2 regions of the Ruegeria sp. YTSC230 genome follow, and region 2 is predicted to be linked to the other one. Evidence: riboswitches for the same ligand, from Rfam matches in the RefSeq annotation. Region 2 holds a riboswitch; the other holds the start of a gene.
The links. A riboswitch is a leader RNA that binds a small molecule or an ion and turns the genes downstream of it on or off. The one in region 2 is predicted to bind thiamine pyrophosphate.

Region 1 (6,218 bases), on a different contig from region 2:
TCGGCTTCTATACAGCGGTTCAGGATTTCGAAATGCCGGTTCAGCATTGCTGCCGTGGCTTGTGGCGTCATGGCCTCGGATGCGGGTGTGAACCCCACGATGTCGGCGAACATGACGGTAAGTTCGACTTCGCGCGGCAACACAAGGTTAGGGTCTCCGGTCTTTAGCATTTGCCGTACAAGGGTTCGGGGCAAATAAGTTTGAAACCAGCGCAGCCCGTCGAGCATCTTGTTGAAGGCAACAGCCTGAAGGTTCAGTTCTGAGACCCGAGAGGGGGGCAGGTGGTCGATTTGGTTCAGATTCAGTTCGCTGATTTTGATGGCTTCTTCGGTCGACCTGTGAATGGGTGCCGCCAATCGTCTGGCCAACACAAGCGCCGCAATGACCGAAGCGATCAGTAAACCAAGACTGACCAGGGCGGCATCACTCAGCCGGGACCATTGGTTGCTCCAATCGCTCAGTGGAGAATACTGCCCGATCACCCACGGCTCAGATCCGAAGCCGCTAACGATGCTTGTCAAAACCAGGTGTTCTCCGTCCAGCGCCTCGACCACATATCCGACAAATGTTCCATCGTTGCCCTGAAACTCGGGTGGCTGCATCAGCATTTGTGAGATGACCGCGTCATCAAGTGCTGCGACCGAATGCAAGGGGGCGTTTGAACTTAACGTGTTTGCAGACAGGTTCAGCAATTTGGGATGGGCCAGAACGCGGTTGTCACCGTACAGAACAAAACCGGTTGCCCCGTATTTCCCGCTTAACTCGTCGACCAGGCCCGAGAAATGGTGAACGGTAGAAGAAACGAGCACGGCCCCGAGAAAAATACCGTCTTTATAGGCAGGTACAGTCGCTGAGATATGTGTCCGGCCCTGGTCAAAGAAGGGTTCGTTCCAGACCAAACCATCATAGCCTTTAACATCTTTAAGATACTGAAGCGTGCCTGCAGCCGGAGGCTCGTATGACGTTATTAAACGTGGCCCCTCAACATCCGTGATATGTGTTGAAATGAACAGACTGCCGTCAGGATACACGATGGCAAGATCTGTCAGATATGGGACCGAAGCCACCACGCCTTTGAAGTAGGCTTTCAGAAAATCGGTGTCGTGCAGATCGACTTCACCCGTGCTTGCGTCTTCTTGTAGGGATTGCGCCAGTTCCTCGATCGGTGTCGTCAGGCTAAAGACATCGTCTTCGATGGATTCGACGATCATCGCGGCAGACGTATTCAACAGTTCCGTCGTGTTCTGAAAATTGGCATAAGTCGAAACCAACAGAACTGCGCCAGCCGATATTGCCACCAGTCCGCCAATGGTCAGCGCCAGCAGAGTAGAAATCCGGATTTTTAACCTTGTCTGGCGGTTGCTTTGCGCCCGGGCGCTTTTGTCGATCACGCCAGTGTGCTGCGTATGCTTGTCTTCGTTGACCATCTTTGAACGATATTTAGCTTGGCGACCCGTTACAACGTCTCGTTGACGTCTGAGACGGGATCGCCGCTAGCCAAGATACGCACGCAGGCTTGGCGGCGGGTTGTCAAAGAGTTCCGTTGTCTGAACGGGGGCATGCACCGTTTCGTCTGTAACAAGTACGGTTTGGTCGGCAATACGGCGTGCATCCTGCGGATCGTGGCTGACCATCAACAGGGTCGTTTGGGTTTCGGCCACCAGATCGGCCACCAAATCCAGCATTTCGGCTTTCAAGGCTGGCCCAAGGGCGGCAAACGGTTCGTCCAAAAGCAACAGTTCGCGCCGCTGCACAAGTACGCGGGCCAGGGCAACCCGGCTTTGCTGTCCTCCGGACAGTTCCGAGGGTTTGCGCGCGCCCATACCATGCAAAGAAACCCGGCCCAGAGCGGACTGAACCTGTGCACCCTCGTCTGCGGACAACCGACCGTTTGGGCGCAGGCCCAGGGCGATGTTTTGTTCAGCCGTCAGATGCGGAAACAGGTTTCCGTCTTGAAACAGCATCGCCATAGGGCGCTTGCCGGGATGCAAGTTGGAAATCTGCTGACCACCCCAAAAGATCTGACCCTTTTTCAGATCCCGAAATCCAGCGATAGTCTCCAACAATGTGGACTTGCCCGCCCCGGACGGGCCGACAATGGCAATGCTGTTGCCAACCTCGATCTGGATATCGGCGTTTAGGGTGAAATTCCCGTTTTCAATCACGCAGTCGTCAAGCTTCAGCATGCCAGCGCCCTCCTCGGTCCAATAGCCAGAATGCGCCCATGGACAGCAGCAACAGCAGTAATGCCCCGCCGGCAGCAGCCTGCATCTGATAGGCACCCATCAAGCGGTAGATTTGCAAGGGCAGGGTCGCGATCTGCGGATCGGCGAACAGAGCGATCACACCCAGATCACCCATTGACAGAGCCGCCCCAAGACCAGTGGCGAACCCAATCTGCGGACGCATGCGCGGTAGCAAGATGCGCGTGAAAAACGTCCATTTTGTCATATCCAATGAAAGCGCGAGACGTCCGTGCCTGGCGGTTATGTCGCGCGCGGCGGGGACCAGAATGCGTAAAGCAAAGGGCAGGGCCATCGCAGCATTTACCAAAGCAGTGACAGGCAGAGCCAATGTCGTCGGGTTTGCCAAAGGCCGGATTAAGATGAACAGGCCCGTACCGATGACCAATGGTGATGCCGCCAAACCCAAAATGCCACTGAGTTCCACAAGCCCGTACCGGCCGCTCGCGACGGCGGTGGCCATAGGCAAAGCTAGCAATAGTAGGACTGCAGTACTTGCCGCAGCAACAAGGACCGAGATCAGCGCAGCCCGAAAAACGATTGCGGGCAAGTCAAACAACCCGGCAACTCCCGAAATTACGACCGATGCTAAAGGCAGTAGCAAAAAGACGGCCGCTGCGACGATCCAGAATACATCTATCGTCGGCGCACCCCCATCCCAGCGGCGCAAGGCGCGATCGAGACCTGTTCCAAAACCGTCCCCGCGCGAAAACTTCAGCGCCACCAAAGCGGTCGCAGCTGTCAGGGCAAGTTGCAGGGCGGATAACAGGGCGGCGCGACCCAAGTCGAAATCGTAGGTAAAAGCCTGATAGATTGCCAGTTCGATTGTTGTAGCCCGTGGCCCTCCGCCCAAGGTCAGGGCGACGGCGAAGCTGGTCAGGCAGATGGCGAAGATTACCGCCAGAACCCCGGGCAGGGTCCGTTTGAGCATGGGCATCTCGATCAGTCGAAACATGGCCATACCATTGCAGCCCAGTTGTGCGGCCAGGCGAAACCGTTCTGCCGGAATTTCCTGCCAGGCTTGCAACACAAGGCGTGTGGCCAGGGGTAGGTTGAAGAAAACATGCGCCAGTACAACCCCATGCAAGCCGTAGATGCGTATGGGCGGCAGGCCGAAAATGCCAAGGAAGTCCGAGATCCATCCCGACCGGCCAAAGACTTGCAGCAGACCCAGAATGGCAACGATGACCGGCAGGATGAAGGGCGCACCCAAAAGCGCAATTAAAGCCCGTCGGCCGGGGAACCTCCGACGTGCCAAAGCCCGCGCAACCGGCACGGCCAACACCACGCTGAACAATGCGGACAGCGTGGCCTGGGTCAGCGTGAAGCGCAGCGCAGCCCAGTCAGCGGGACTGAACCCGCCGCTGGTTTCAGCACGCAGTGCAACCGCCGTAAGAGTGCCCAGGATTAGCGCGGCGACCAGAGCTGCCGCACCGATACCGGGCCATGGGCTTACTGGCTGAGCGCGTTCTGCCATTCTGCCAGGGCCTGATCCCGCACGGCGGCGGCTTCATCGGGGGAGAACAGCAGCGACTTTGCCGGCACTGTCAGGGTGTCGAACCCTGCAGGCAAACCTTCTGCCGGGGTTACGGCCGGGTACATCCAGTTGGTTGTCGGTATAATTTGCTGGAACGCATCCGAGACCATGAACTGCAAAAACTGATCCGCCAATTCGGCCTGATCCGTCGCGGCCAGCTTTGCCGCAACCTCAACTTGCAGATAGTTGCCCTCGTCAAAAGCGGACGCAGCCTTGCTGCCATCGTCCTCGGCAATCAGGTGATAGGCCGGAGATGTCGTATAGCTGAGAACCATGTCCGACTCGCCCTCAAGGAACAGGCCGTACGCTTCGGACCAGCCTTTTGTGACCGTCACGATATTGTCGGAAAGACCAGTCCAGATTTCGGGTGCATCATCACCATACGCCGCTTTAACCCACATCAGCAGACCCAGACCGGGCGTGGACGAGCGAGGGTCCTGGATGATGATTTTGGTGTCGCTGTCCGCCAGCTCCCGGAAGTTCGCAGGCGCGGTCGCATCCGCTTTGTGAACGAAGGCGAAGTAGCCCCAGTCATACGGTGTGAACGTGTCATCGGTCCATTCGATCGGCAGCGCGAAGTCGGCAGAAACGGAATTGGGCGCAAACAGGCCGGTTTCCCGGGCCGCTGCAATCAGGTTGGTATCCAGACCAAGCACGACGTCGGCGTCAGAGTTTTCACCCTCAAGCCGGACACGCGACAAAAGTGCGGCACCATCTTCGACGCCCACGAGGTTCAGCTCGCAGTCGCAGGTTGCCTCAAAGGCTTCTTTGACCTGCGGGCCGGGGCCCCAATCGGATACAAAGCTGTCATAGGTGTAAACGGTTAGCTGAGGCTTGTCGGCGGCGATGGCCGTAGTTGCACTCAGAAGTCCCGCAGCAATTAGCAGATGTTTCATGTCATCCTCCATTGCGGCGAGAGGGCAAGGATGGATGAAACCGAAACCCTTCCCTCCGCCGGTTCTAGCCGGTTCAGGTTCTACGGGTTCGCTTGATAAGCATCTCAGCGCGGCAGGCCGTGCTCCCCGAGGTGAGGCCGTCACTAGGGGGGATTGGCTAGAAAGACAACCAAATTCGGTGCCTCAGCGCGGTGCGTGTCACATGCGGGCAAGTAAACCTGTCCGGAGTCGGACGCCCTTTGAACCTGTAATACGTTTGGTTCAAAGGGCCATAGGTCAGAAGTAACGCAGCCAAATATAGACGTTCGCGATCATCAGGGTCAGGATCATGATCGGGAATGCAATTTTGGCGAAGGCGATGAAGCCGATGGGCTGCTTGGCCTTTTCCGCAAAAGCAGCCACCGTAAGGTTGGCGCTTGCCCCCAACAGTGTACCGTTGCCGCCCAGACAGGCCCCAAGCGCCAGCGACCACCAAAGGGGTTCAATCGCGTCCTTGCCGCCGAACGTGTCTGCGGTGGACTCGATCAGAGGGATCATCGTTGCCACGAAAGGAATGTTGTCGAGGATTGCGGACAAAATGCCGGAGGCCCAAAAGATGAAGAACGCGGTCCACATCATGTCGCCTTGGGTCAGCTCCAGCACTTTCTCACCAAAGAATGCCAAGAGGCCAACATGTTCAACACCGGCAACAATGACGAACAGCCCACCGAAGAAAAAGATTGTGACCCATTCAACTTCACCAAAAATGTGGTGAACCGACTCGGATTGTTCTTCACCGCTTTGGTGGCCATAGGCCAGCAGCATCAACAGGCCAGCACCGGCCAACGCTGACGTACCGGGCTGAATGCCGTAGCTGTGCCCCAGCGTGAACCCCAGCAAAACCAGAGCCAATACGGCCAGAGACTTGATCATCAAGACAACATCAGTAACCGCTTCGGATTCGTTGAACCCCATAATCCGATCGCTGGCCGATTTCGGAATGCGGGCCAGTTCCTTGCGGTTCATAAGGTAAATAATGCCGGTCAGGACAACCAGACATATGGCCGAGATAGGCGCCAGGTTCACCACGAAATCGTTGAAGCTCAACCCTGCGGCCGAGCCAATGATGATGTTGGGCGGGTCACCGATCAGCGTCGCTGTTCCCCCCACGTTCGAGGCTAGGATCTCGGCAACAAAGAACGGGAACACACGCGTTTCCAGGGCTTCAGTGATCAGCAGCGTAATCGGGGCGATCAGCAAAACGGTCGTCACGTTGTCCAGCAGGGCCGAGAACACCGCCGTAATCAGCGTCAGCATGATCAGGATGCCGGTTGGATTGGCTTTCACCGTTTTTGCGGCCTTGATCGCTACGTATTGGAACAATCCGCATTTGCTGGTGATCCCCACGATGACCATCATGCCGATGAGCAGTGCCAGAGTGTTGGCGTCCACACCCGCCACGGCCTGTTCCTGATTGATGATGCCAAACAGGACCATCAGGGACGCGCCCAGCATCGTCAGAATGGCGCGGTTAACCTTTTCGGTGATCAGGACCGCATACAC
Region 2 (6,218 bases):
CGGTCAGCCGCTGCACATGGTCATGAAACTGACCCGTGCCAAGCTGGAATCGCTGGTCGGCGATCTGATCAAGAAGTCGATGAAACCCTGTCAGGCCGCATTGAAAGATGCCGGTCTGTCGGCAGGCGACATTGATGAGGTTGTTCTGGTCGGTGGTATGACCCGCATGCCGAAGGTGATCGAAGAGGTCACCAAATTCTTTGGCAAAGAGCCCCACAAAGGCGTGAACCCGGACGAAGTTGTTGCCATGGGTGCCGCCATTCAGGCCGGCGTTCTGCAAGGCGACGTCAAAGACGTGGTTCTGCTGGACGTAACCCCGCTTTCGCTGGGTATCGAGACGTTGGGTGGCGTGTTCACTCGTCTTATCGACCGTAACACCACGATCCCGACGAAAAAGTCTCAGGTCTTCTCGACCGCCGAGGACAACCAGAACGCTGTGACCATCCGCTGTTTCCAGGGTGAGCGCGAAATGGCTGCGGATAACAAGATCCTGGGTCAGTTCAACCTTGAAGATATCCCGCCCGCACCGCGCGGCATGCCTCAGATCGAGGTGACTTTTGACATCGACGCCAACGGCATTGTCTCGGTTTCGGCCAAGGACAAAGGTACCGGCAAAGAGCAGAAGATCACCATCCAGGCATCGGGTGGTCTGTCGGACGAAGATATCGACAAGATGGTCAAGGACGCCGAAGAGAACGCCGAGGCGGACAAGGAACGCCGCGAGCTGATCGAGGCGAAGAACCAGGCGGAAAGCCTCATCCACTCGACCGAGAAGTCGATGGAAGAGCATGCCGACAAGGTCGACCCGACCACCATCGAAGCCATCGAGCTGGCGATTGTCGCGCTGAAGGACGAGCTGGAAACCGAGAATGCCGACAAGATCAAGTCAGGCATTCAGAACGTGACCGAAGCCGCCATGAAGCTGGGCGAAGCCATCTACAAGGCGCAGTCTGAAGAGACCGAGGATGAGCCAGCGGCGGCGGATGCCGCTCCGGCTGGTGAAGACGATATCGTCGATGCCGAATTCGAAGATCTTGACGACGAAAAGCGTAAGTAACGGGAAACCGGGCCAATTCGGGCCGGTCCGGTCACCGGGCCGGCCCGATTACGTTGCGGCAGAAGGAAATACTGATGTCAAAACGCGACTACTATGATGTGCTCGGCGTGTCCAAGGGCGCATCAGCGGACGAGATCAAGAAGGGCTTTCGCACGAAAGCCAAGGAATTGCATCCCGACCGCAACAAGGACAACCCGGATTCCGAGGCTCAGTTCAAAGAAGCGAACGAAGCTTACGACGTCTTGCGCGATGCCGAAAAAAAGGCCGCGTATGACCGTTTTGGTCATGCCGCGTTTGAAAACGGTATGGGCGGCGGTGGCCGTCCCGGCGGCGGATTTGGCGGACAGGGCGATTTCTCCAGTGCCTTCTCGGACGTGTTCGATGACCTGTTCGGCGATTTTATGGGTGGTCAGCGCGGTGCTACCGGGGGTGGTCGACGGGCCGCGCGCGGGTCAGACCTGCGTTACAACCTGCGTGTAAGCTTGGAAGAAGCATTCTCTGGCCTGCAAAAGACGATCAACGTGCCTGCTGCCGTGGCCTGCTCGGCCTGTGACGGCTCGGGTGCGGAAGGCGGGGTTGAGCCCACAACCTGCCCGACCTGTTCGGGCATGGGAAAAGTGCGGGCGCAACAGGGCTTTTTCACAGTTGAACGGTCGTGTCCGACTTGTTCGGGTCTGGGTCAAATTATCAAGAACCCCTGTAAATCATGCGGCGGCGCCGGGCGCGTCGAAAAAGAACGCGCGCTGTCGGTCAACATTCCAGCTGGTGTCGAAACCGGCACACGCATCCGTCTTGCGGGCGAAGGTGAGGCCGGGATGCGCGGTGGTCCTCCGGGCGACCTGTATATTTTTGTCGAAGTTTCGGACCACAAGCTGTTCGAGCGCGACAGCGTAAACCTGTATTGCCGCGTTCCGGTCAGCATGGCTAAGGCAGCGCTGGGCGGTTCGATCGAAGTGCCCACCATCGACGGTGGCCGTGGTCGCGTGCAAATTCCGGCTGGCAGTCAGTCAGGACGTCAGATGCGCTTGCGCAGCAAAGGCATGCCCGCCCTTCGCGGCGGTGGCGTTGGCGATATGTTCATCGAACTGGCCGTCGAAACCCCGGTCAATCTGACCAGCCGTCAAAAAGAGCTTCTGCGTGAGTTCGACGATCTGGGCGAAGATAACCATCCGGAATCAAAAAGCTTTTTCTCGTCAGTCAAGTCATTTTGGGACGGTATGAAGGGCTGAACCTGCACACCTGAACATCAAACAGAAGCCGGTCCGTTGAGGCCGGCTTTTGCATTTCATAAGTCCAGTTTGATCGTAATCTGCACCAAAATTGGCCCTTGATTCCCCCACCATCCCCTGAGAGTGTCGCCCCAACCGTTGGGGTGCCCTGTTTGGGGGCTGAGAGGCGTGAACGCGCTAACCCATCGAACCTGATCCGGGCAATACCGGCGTAGGGAACGGTCTTATAGTGCTTAGACGTTTTCCATGCCCGTTGCCCATTTTGAACTGGAGCAACGACATGGCACCCATTGCCTTAACAATCGCAGGATCTGACAGCGGCGGAGGGGCTGGAATTCAGGCTGACCTCAAGGCGATGTCCGCGCTTGGCGTTTACGGGGCCAGCGTGATTACCGCAGTGACGGCGCAGAATACTCGCGCAGTTACGGCGGTGCATGGCATCCCTCTGGACGTCATTGCAGCCCAGATCGAGGCTGTTCTGACCGACTTGGATGTTGGCGCGATCAAGATTGGAATGCTGGCGACCCCTCAGATCATCCAATGTGTCGCAGACAGTATCGCCGAATTTGATGGGCCGGTAGTTTTGGATCCGGTCATGATTGCGAAATCCGGCGATGCGTTGTTGGCAGAAGAGGCGGTGCAAACCCTGCGCGACGTATTGTTGCCACGCGCGACCGTGTTAACGCCAAACCTGCCCGAAGCAGCCTGCCTGCTGGGCTCTGAGTCTGCGGACAGCCTCGAACAGATGATCGCACAAGGGCAAGATCTGTGTGCACTTGGCGCTGGTGCGGTTCTGATGAAGGGCGGTCACGGCAAGGGTGACATCTGCCATGACATATTGATCTCACGTTCGGGCGTGATTGCTCAGTTTCAAGCGCCGCGCCGACAGACCCGCAACACCCACGGAACCGGCTGCACCCTGTCCTCATCCATAGCGGCCGGGTTGGCCAAGAGCCTTTCGCTAACCCAAGCCGTGGCGCAAGCACATGACTATCTGCAGGGCGCCATCGCTCAGGCCGATGCTTTAAACGTCGGGCAAGGTCACGGACCTGTTCATCACTTCCATCAGGTTTGGCCCGCGTGACCGTCTGGTCGATCATAGGGGCAGGTGTGGCCGGGTTGGCCGTCGCGTCCGAACTTGTCGCGCGCGGGGCCAAGGTTCAGGTGTTTGATCCCGGCGGTGGACCAGGGCCGCATGGCTGCTCCTGGTGGGCGGGCGGAATGTTGGCACCGTGGTGCGAGTATGAAAACGCGGAGGAACCTGTCCTGCGTCTGGGGCAATTGGCAATCGACTGGTGGGCCAAGCGAACTCAGGTCCACAGGCGCGGCACACTGGTTGTTGCTAACCCACGGGACCTGCCGGATCTGCGTCGTTTCGCCCGCAGAACTGAGGGGTTTTCCGAAGTTGATACTGGCGAAATCGCCGAATTAGAGCCTTATCTTCACGGTTTCGGAAAGGGTCTCTACTTTGATGCCGAGGCCTATTTGAACCCGCGTCAGGCCTTACTGGATCTGTCACACCAGCTTCAGGATCACGGTGTTGAATTACATCATGCGCGCGCTCCGACGGGATTGGACAACGCCATTGATTGCCGAGGTCTGCACGCGCGCGAGTATCTGCAGGACTTGCGCGGCGTGAAGGGTGAGATGCTGGTGATCCGGTGCCCAGACGTGACACTGACCCGGCCTATACGACTGCTTCATCCACGCGTGCCGCTGTATATCGTTCCACGCGGCGACGGCGTCTACATGCTGGGCGCAACAATGATCGAATCCGAGGACAGCAGCCGAATTACCGCACGCTCGATGCTTGAGTTGCTGAGCGCAGCCTACGCCCTGAACCCCGCCTTTGGAGAGGCTGAAGTGTTGGAAATCGGTGTCGATCTGCGCCCCGCTTTCCCCGACAACCTGCCGCGTATTCGGCGACTGGGACCGACAATCTACGCCAACGGCCTCTACCGCCACGGCTACCTGCTGGCCCCTGCACTGGCAAAGGGCGTGGCTGACCTGGCGTTGGACAACAAACATTCGGAGATGGTTGATGAAGATTGTACTTAATGGCGAAAAGCGCGAGGTGCAGGCCGAAACTCTTGCCGATCTTTTGCAGGAATGTGGGTTTTCGGGCCGGGTGGCGACGGCTGTGAACGAGGGTTTTGTGCCCTCAAGCCTGCGCAAAGCTCGCAATATCAAGGATGGCGATCGGATCGAAGTCGTCGCCCCGATGCAGGGGGGCTGAGCGATGAAGACCTTCTACGGCACATCACTGCCGAACCCGTTGATGCTGGGCACCGCGCAATATCCAAGCCCTGCAATCTTGGAACAGGCATTTCGGGACAGCGGGGCCGGGGTGGCCACCGTATCTTTGCGACGCGAAGCAGGCGCAGGACAAACCTTCTGGCAGATGGTCCGCGATCTGAGCGTTCTTGTCCTGCCCAACACAGCAGGTTGCCATACGGTGAAAGAGGCTGTGACCACCGCTCATATGGCGCGAGAGGTGTTTGACACCAAATGGATCAAGCTGGAACTGATCGGGCATACCGACAGCCTGCAGCCCGACGTGTTCCAATTGGTCGAGGCCGCGCGCATTCTGAGCGAAGACGGGTTCGAGGTGTTTCCGTACACCACGGACGACCTGATCGTGGGTGAGCGCCTTTTGGCGGCAGGGTGTGAAGTTCTGATGCCTTGGGGGGCCCCGATTGGTTCGGGCCGCGGTCTGAACAATGAATACGCCCTGCGCGCAATGCGCGCTGAGTTTCCCGAAATACCACTGGTGATTGACGCTGGTATCGGCCTGCCCAGCCACGCCGCACATGCGATGGAGCTTGGGTATGATGCCGTTCTGCTGAACACCGCGGTGGCACGGGCCGGCGATCCCGCCGCAATGGCCAAGGCGATGAAGCTGGCCATCGAGGCCGGGCGATTGGCCTATCAGGCCGACCCGATCGAAGCGCGCGATATGGCCGAACCCTCGACCCCTGTTATTGGAAAGGCGTTTTTGTCATGAACCTCGACCGGTTTTATCCAATCTTCAACCATTCCGACTGGCTGCGCCGGATGCTGCCCTTGGGCGTGAAACTGGTGCAGTTGCGGATCAAGGACCAAGCGGATGCGGTCGTGCGTGAACAGATCGCGGTTTCGCGGGATCTGTGCCGTGCGAATGGGGCTGTTCTGGTGGTGAATGACCATTGGCAGGTTGCCATCGACGCAGGCTGCGACTGGATTCATTTGGGACAAGAGGATCTGGATGACGCAGATCTGAAGGCGATCCGACGCGCAGGGCTGAAACTGGGTGTCTCGACCCATGACGATGACGAGCTTGAGCGTGTTCTGGCCATGAGCCCCGACTATGTTGCGCTTGGGCCGGTCTACCCAACGATCCTGAAAAAGATGAAATGGAAACAACAGGGCCTGCCGCGTGTCACTGAATGGAAAGCGCGCGTGGGGGAAGTCCCTTTGGTCGGTATTGGCGGGATGAGTGTCGAGCGCGTGCCGGGTGTGTTGCAGGCCGGGGCGGACATTGTCTCAGTCGTGACAGACATCACCTTGAATGCAGACCCAGAAGCCCGCGTACGTGCGTGGATCGAGGTCACCACATGAGCCGCTACGCCCGTCAGATGATCCTGCCGGAGGTCGGCGCGCGTGGACAGGCCCGCCTGTCCGGCGCGCGGGTTCTTGTGGTGGGGGCCGGGGGGCTGGCAGCACCGGTTTTGCCTCTGCTGGCTGGTGCAGGGGTCGGACATTTGACCATCATGGATTCCGATGAAGTGGCCCTGTCGAACCTCCATCGCCAGACCTTGTTTGCTGAAGGGGACTGTGGCCGCCCCAAAGCCGAAGTCGCGGCTGAGCGTTGTCAGGCCTTAAACTCTGAAATTACGATCTCCACGAAAAATCAGGCTCTAACTAACCTAAATTCGCAACGATTTGCCTCACAA

Region 1: another riboswitch for thiamine pyrophosphate. It lies ahead of thiB (thiamine ABC transporter substrate binding subunit); the one in region 2 lies ahead of thiD (bifunctional hydroxymethylpyrimidine kinase/phosphomethylpyrimidine kinase).

What each region holds. Positions count from the first base shown of each region.
Region 1 is NZ_JBXWMC010000005.1:359,884-366,101, reverse strand. Features, by position in the region: gene AC2FD9_RS12650 (adenylate/guanylate cyclase domain-containing protein) at 1-1,427, opposite strand, end outside; gene AC2FD9_RS12645 (thiamine ABC transporter ATP-binding protein) at 1,494-2,186, opposite strand; gene AC2FD9_RS12640 (thiamine/thiamine pyrophosphate ABC transporter permease ThiP) at 2,173-3,720, opposite strand; gene thiB (thiamine ABC transporter substrate binding subunit) at 3,696-4,676, opposite strand; TPP riboswitch at 4,710-4,815, opposite strand; gene AC2FD9_RS12630 (ArsB/NhaD family transporter) at 4,953-6,218, opposite strand, start outside.
Region 2 is NZ_JBXWMC010000003.1:325,400-331,617, reverse strand. Features, by position in the region: gene dnaK (molecular chaperone DnaK) at 1-1,057, shown strand, start outside; gene dnaJ (molecular chaperone DnaJ) at 1,132-2,286, shown strand; TPP riboswitch at 2,416-2,521, shown strand; gene thiD (bifunctional hydroxymethylpyrimidine kinase/phosphomethylpyrimidine kinase) at 2,567-3,370, shown strand; gene AC2FD9_RS08705 (FAD-dependent oxidoreductase) at 3,367-4,344, shown strand; gene thiS (sulfur carrier protein ThiS) at 4,328-4,522, shown strand; gene AC2FD9_RS08695 (thiazole synthase) at 4,526-5,290, shown strand; gene AC2FD9_RS08690 (thiamine phosphate synthase) at 5,287-5,883, shown strand; gene AC2FD9_RS08685 (HesA/MoeB/ThiF family protein) at 5,880-6,218, shown strand, end outside.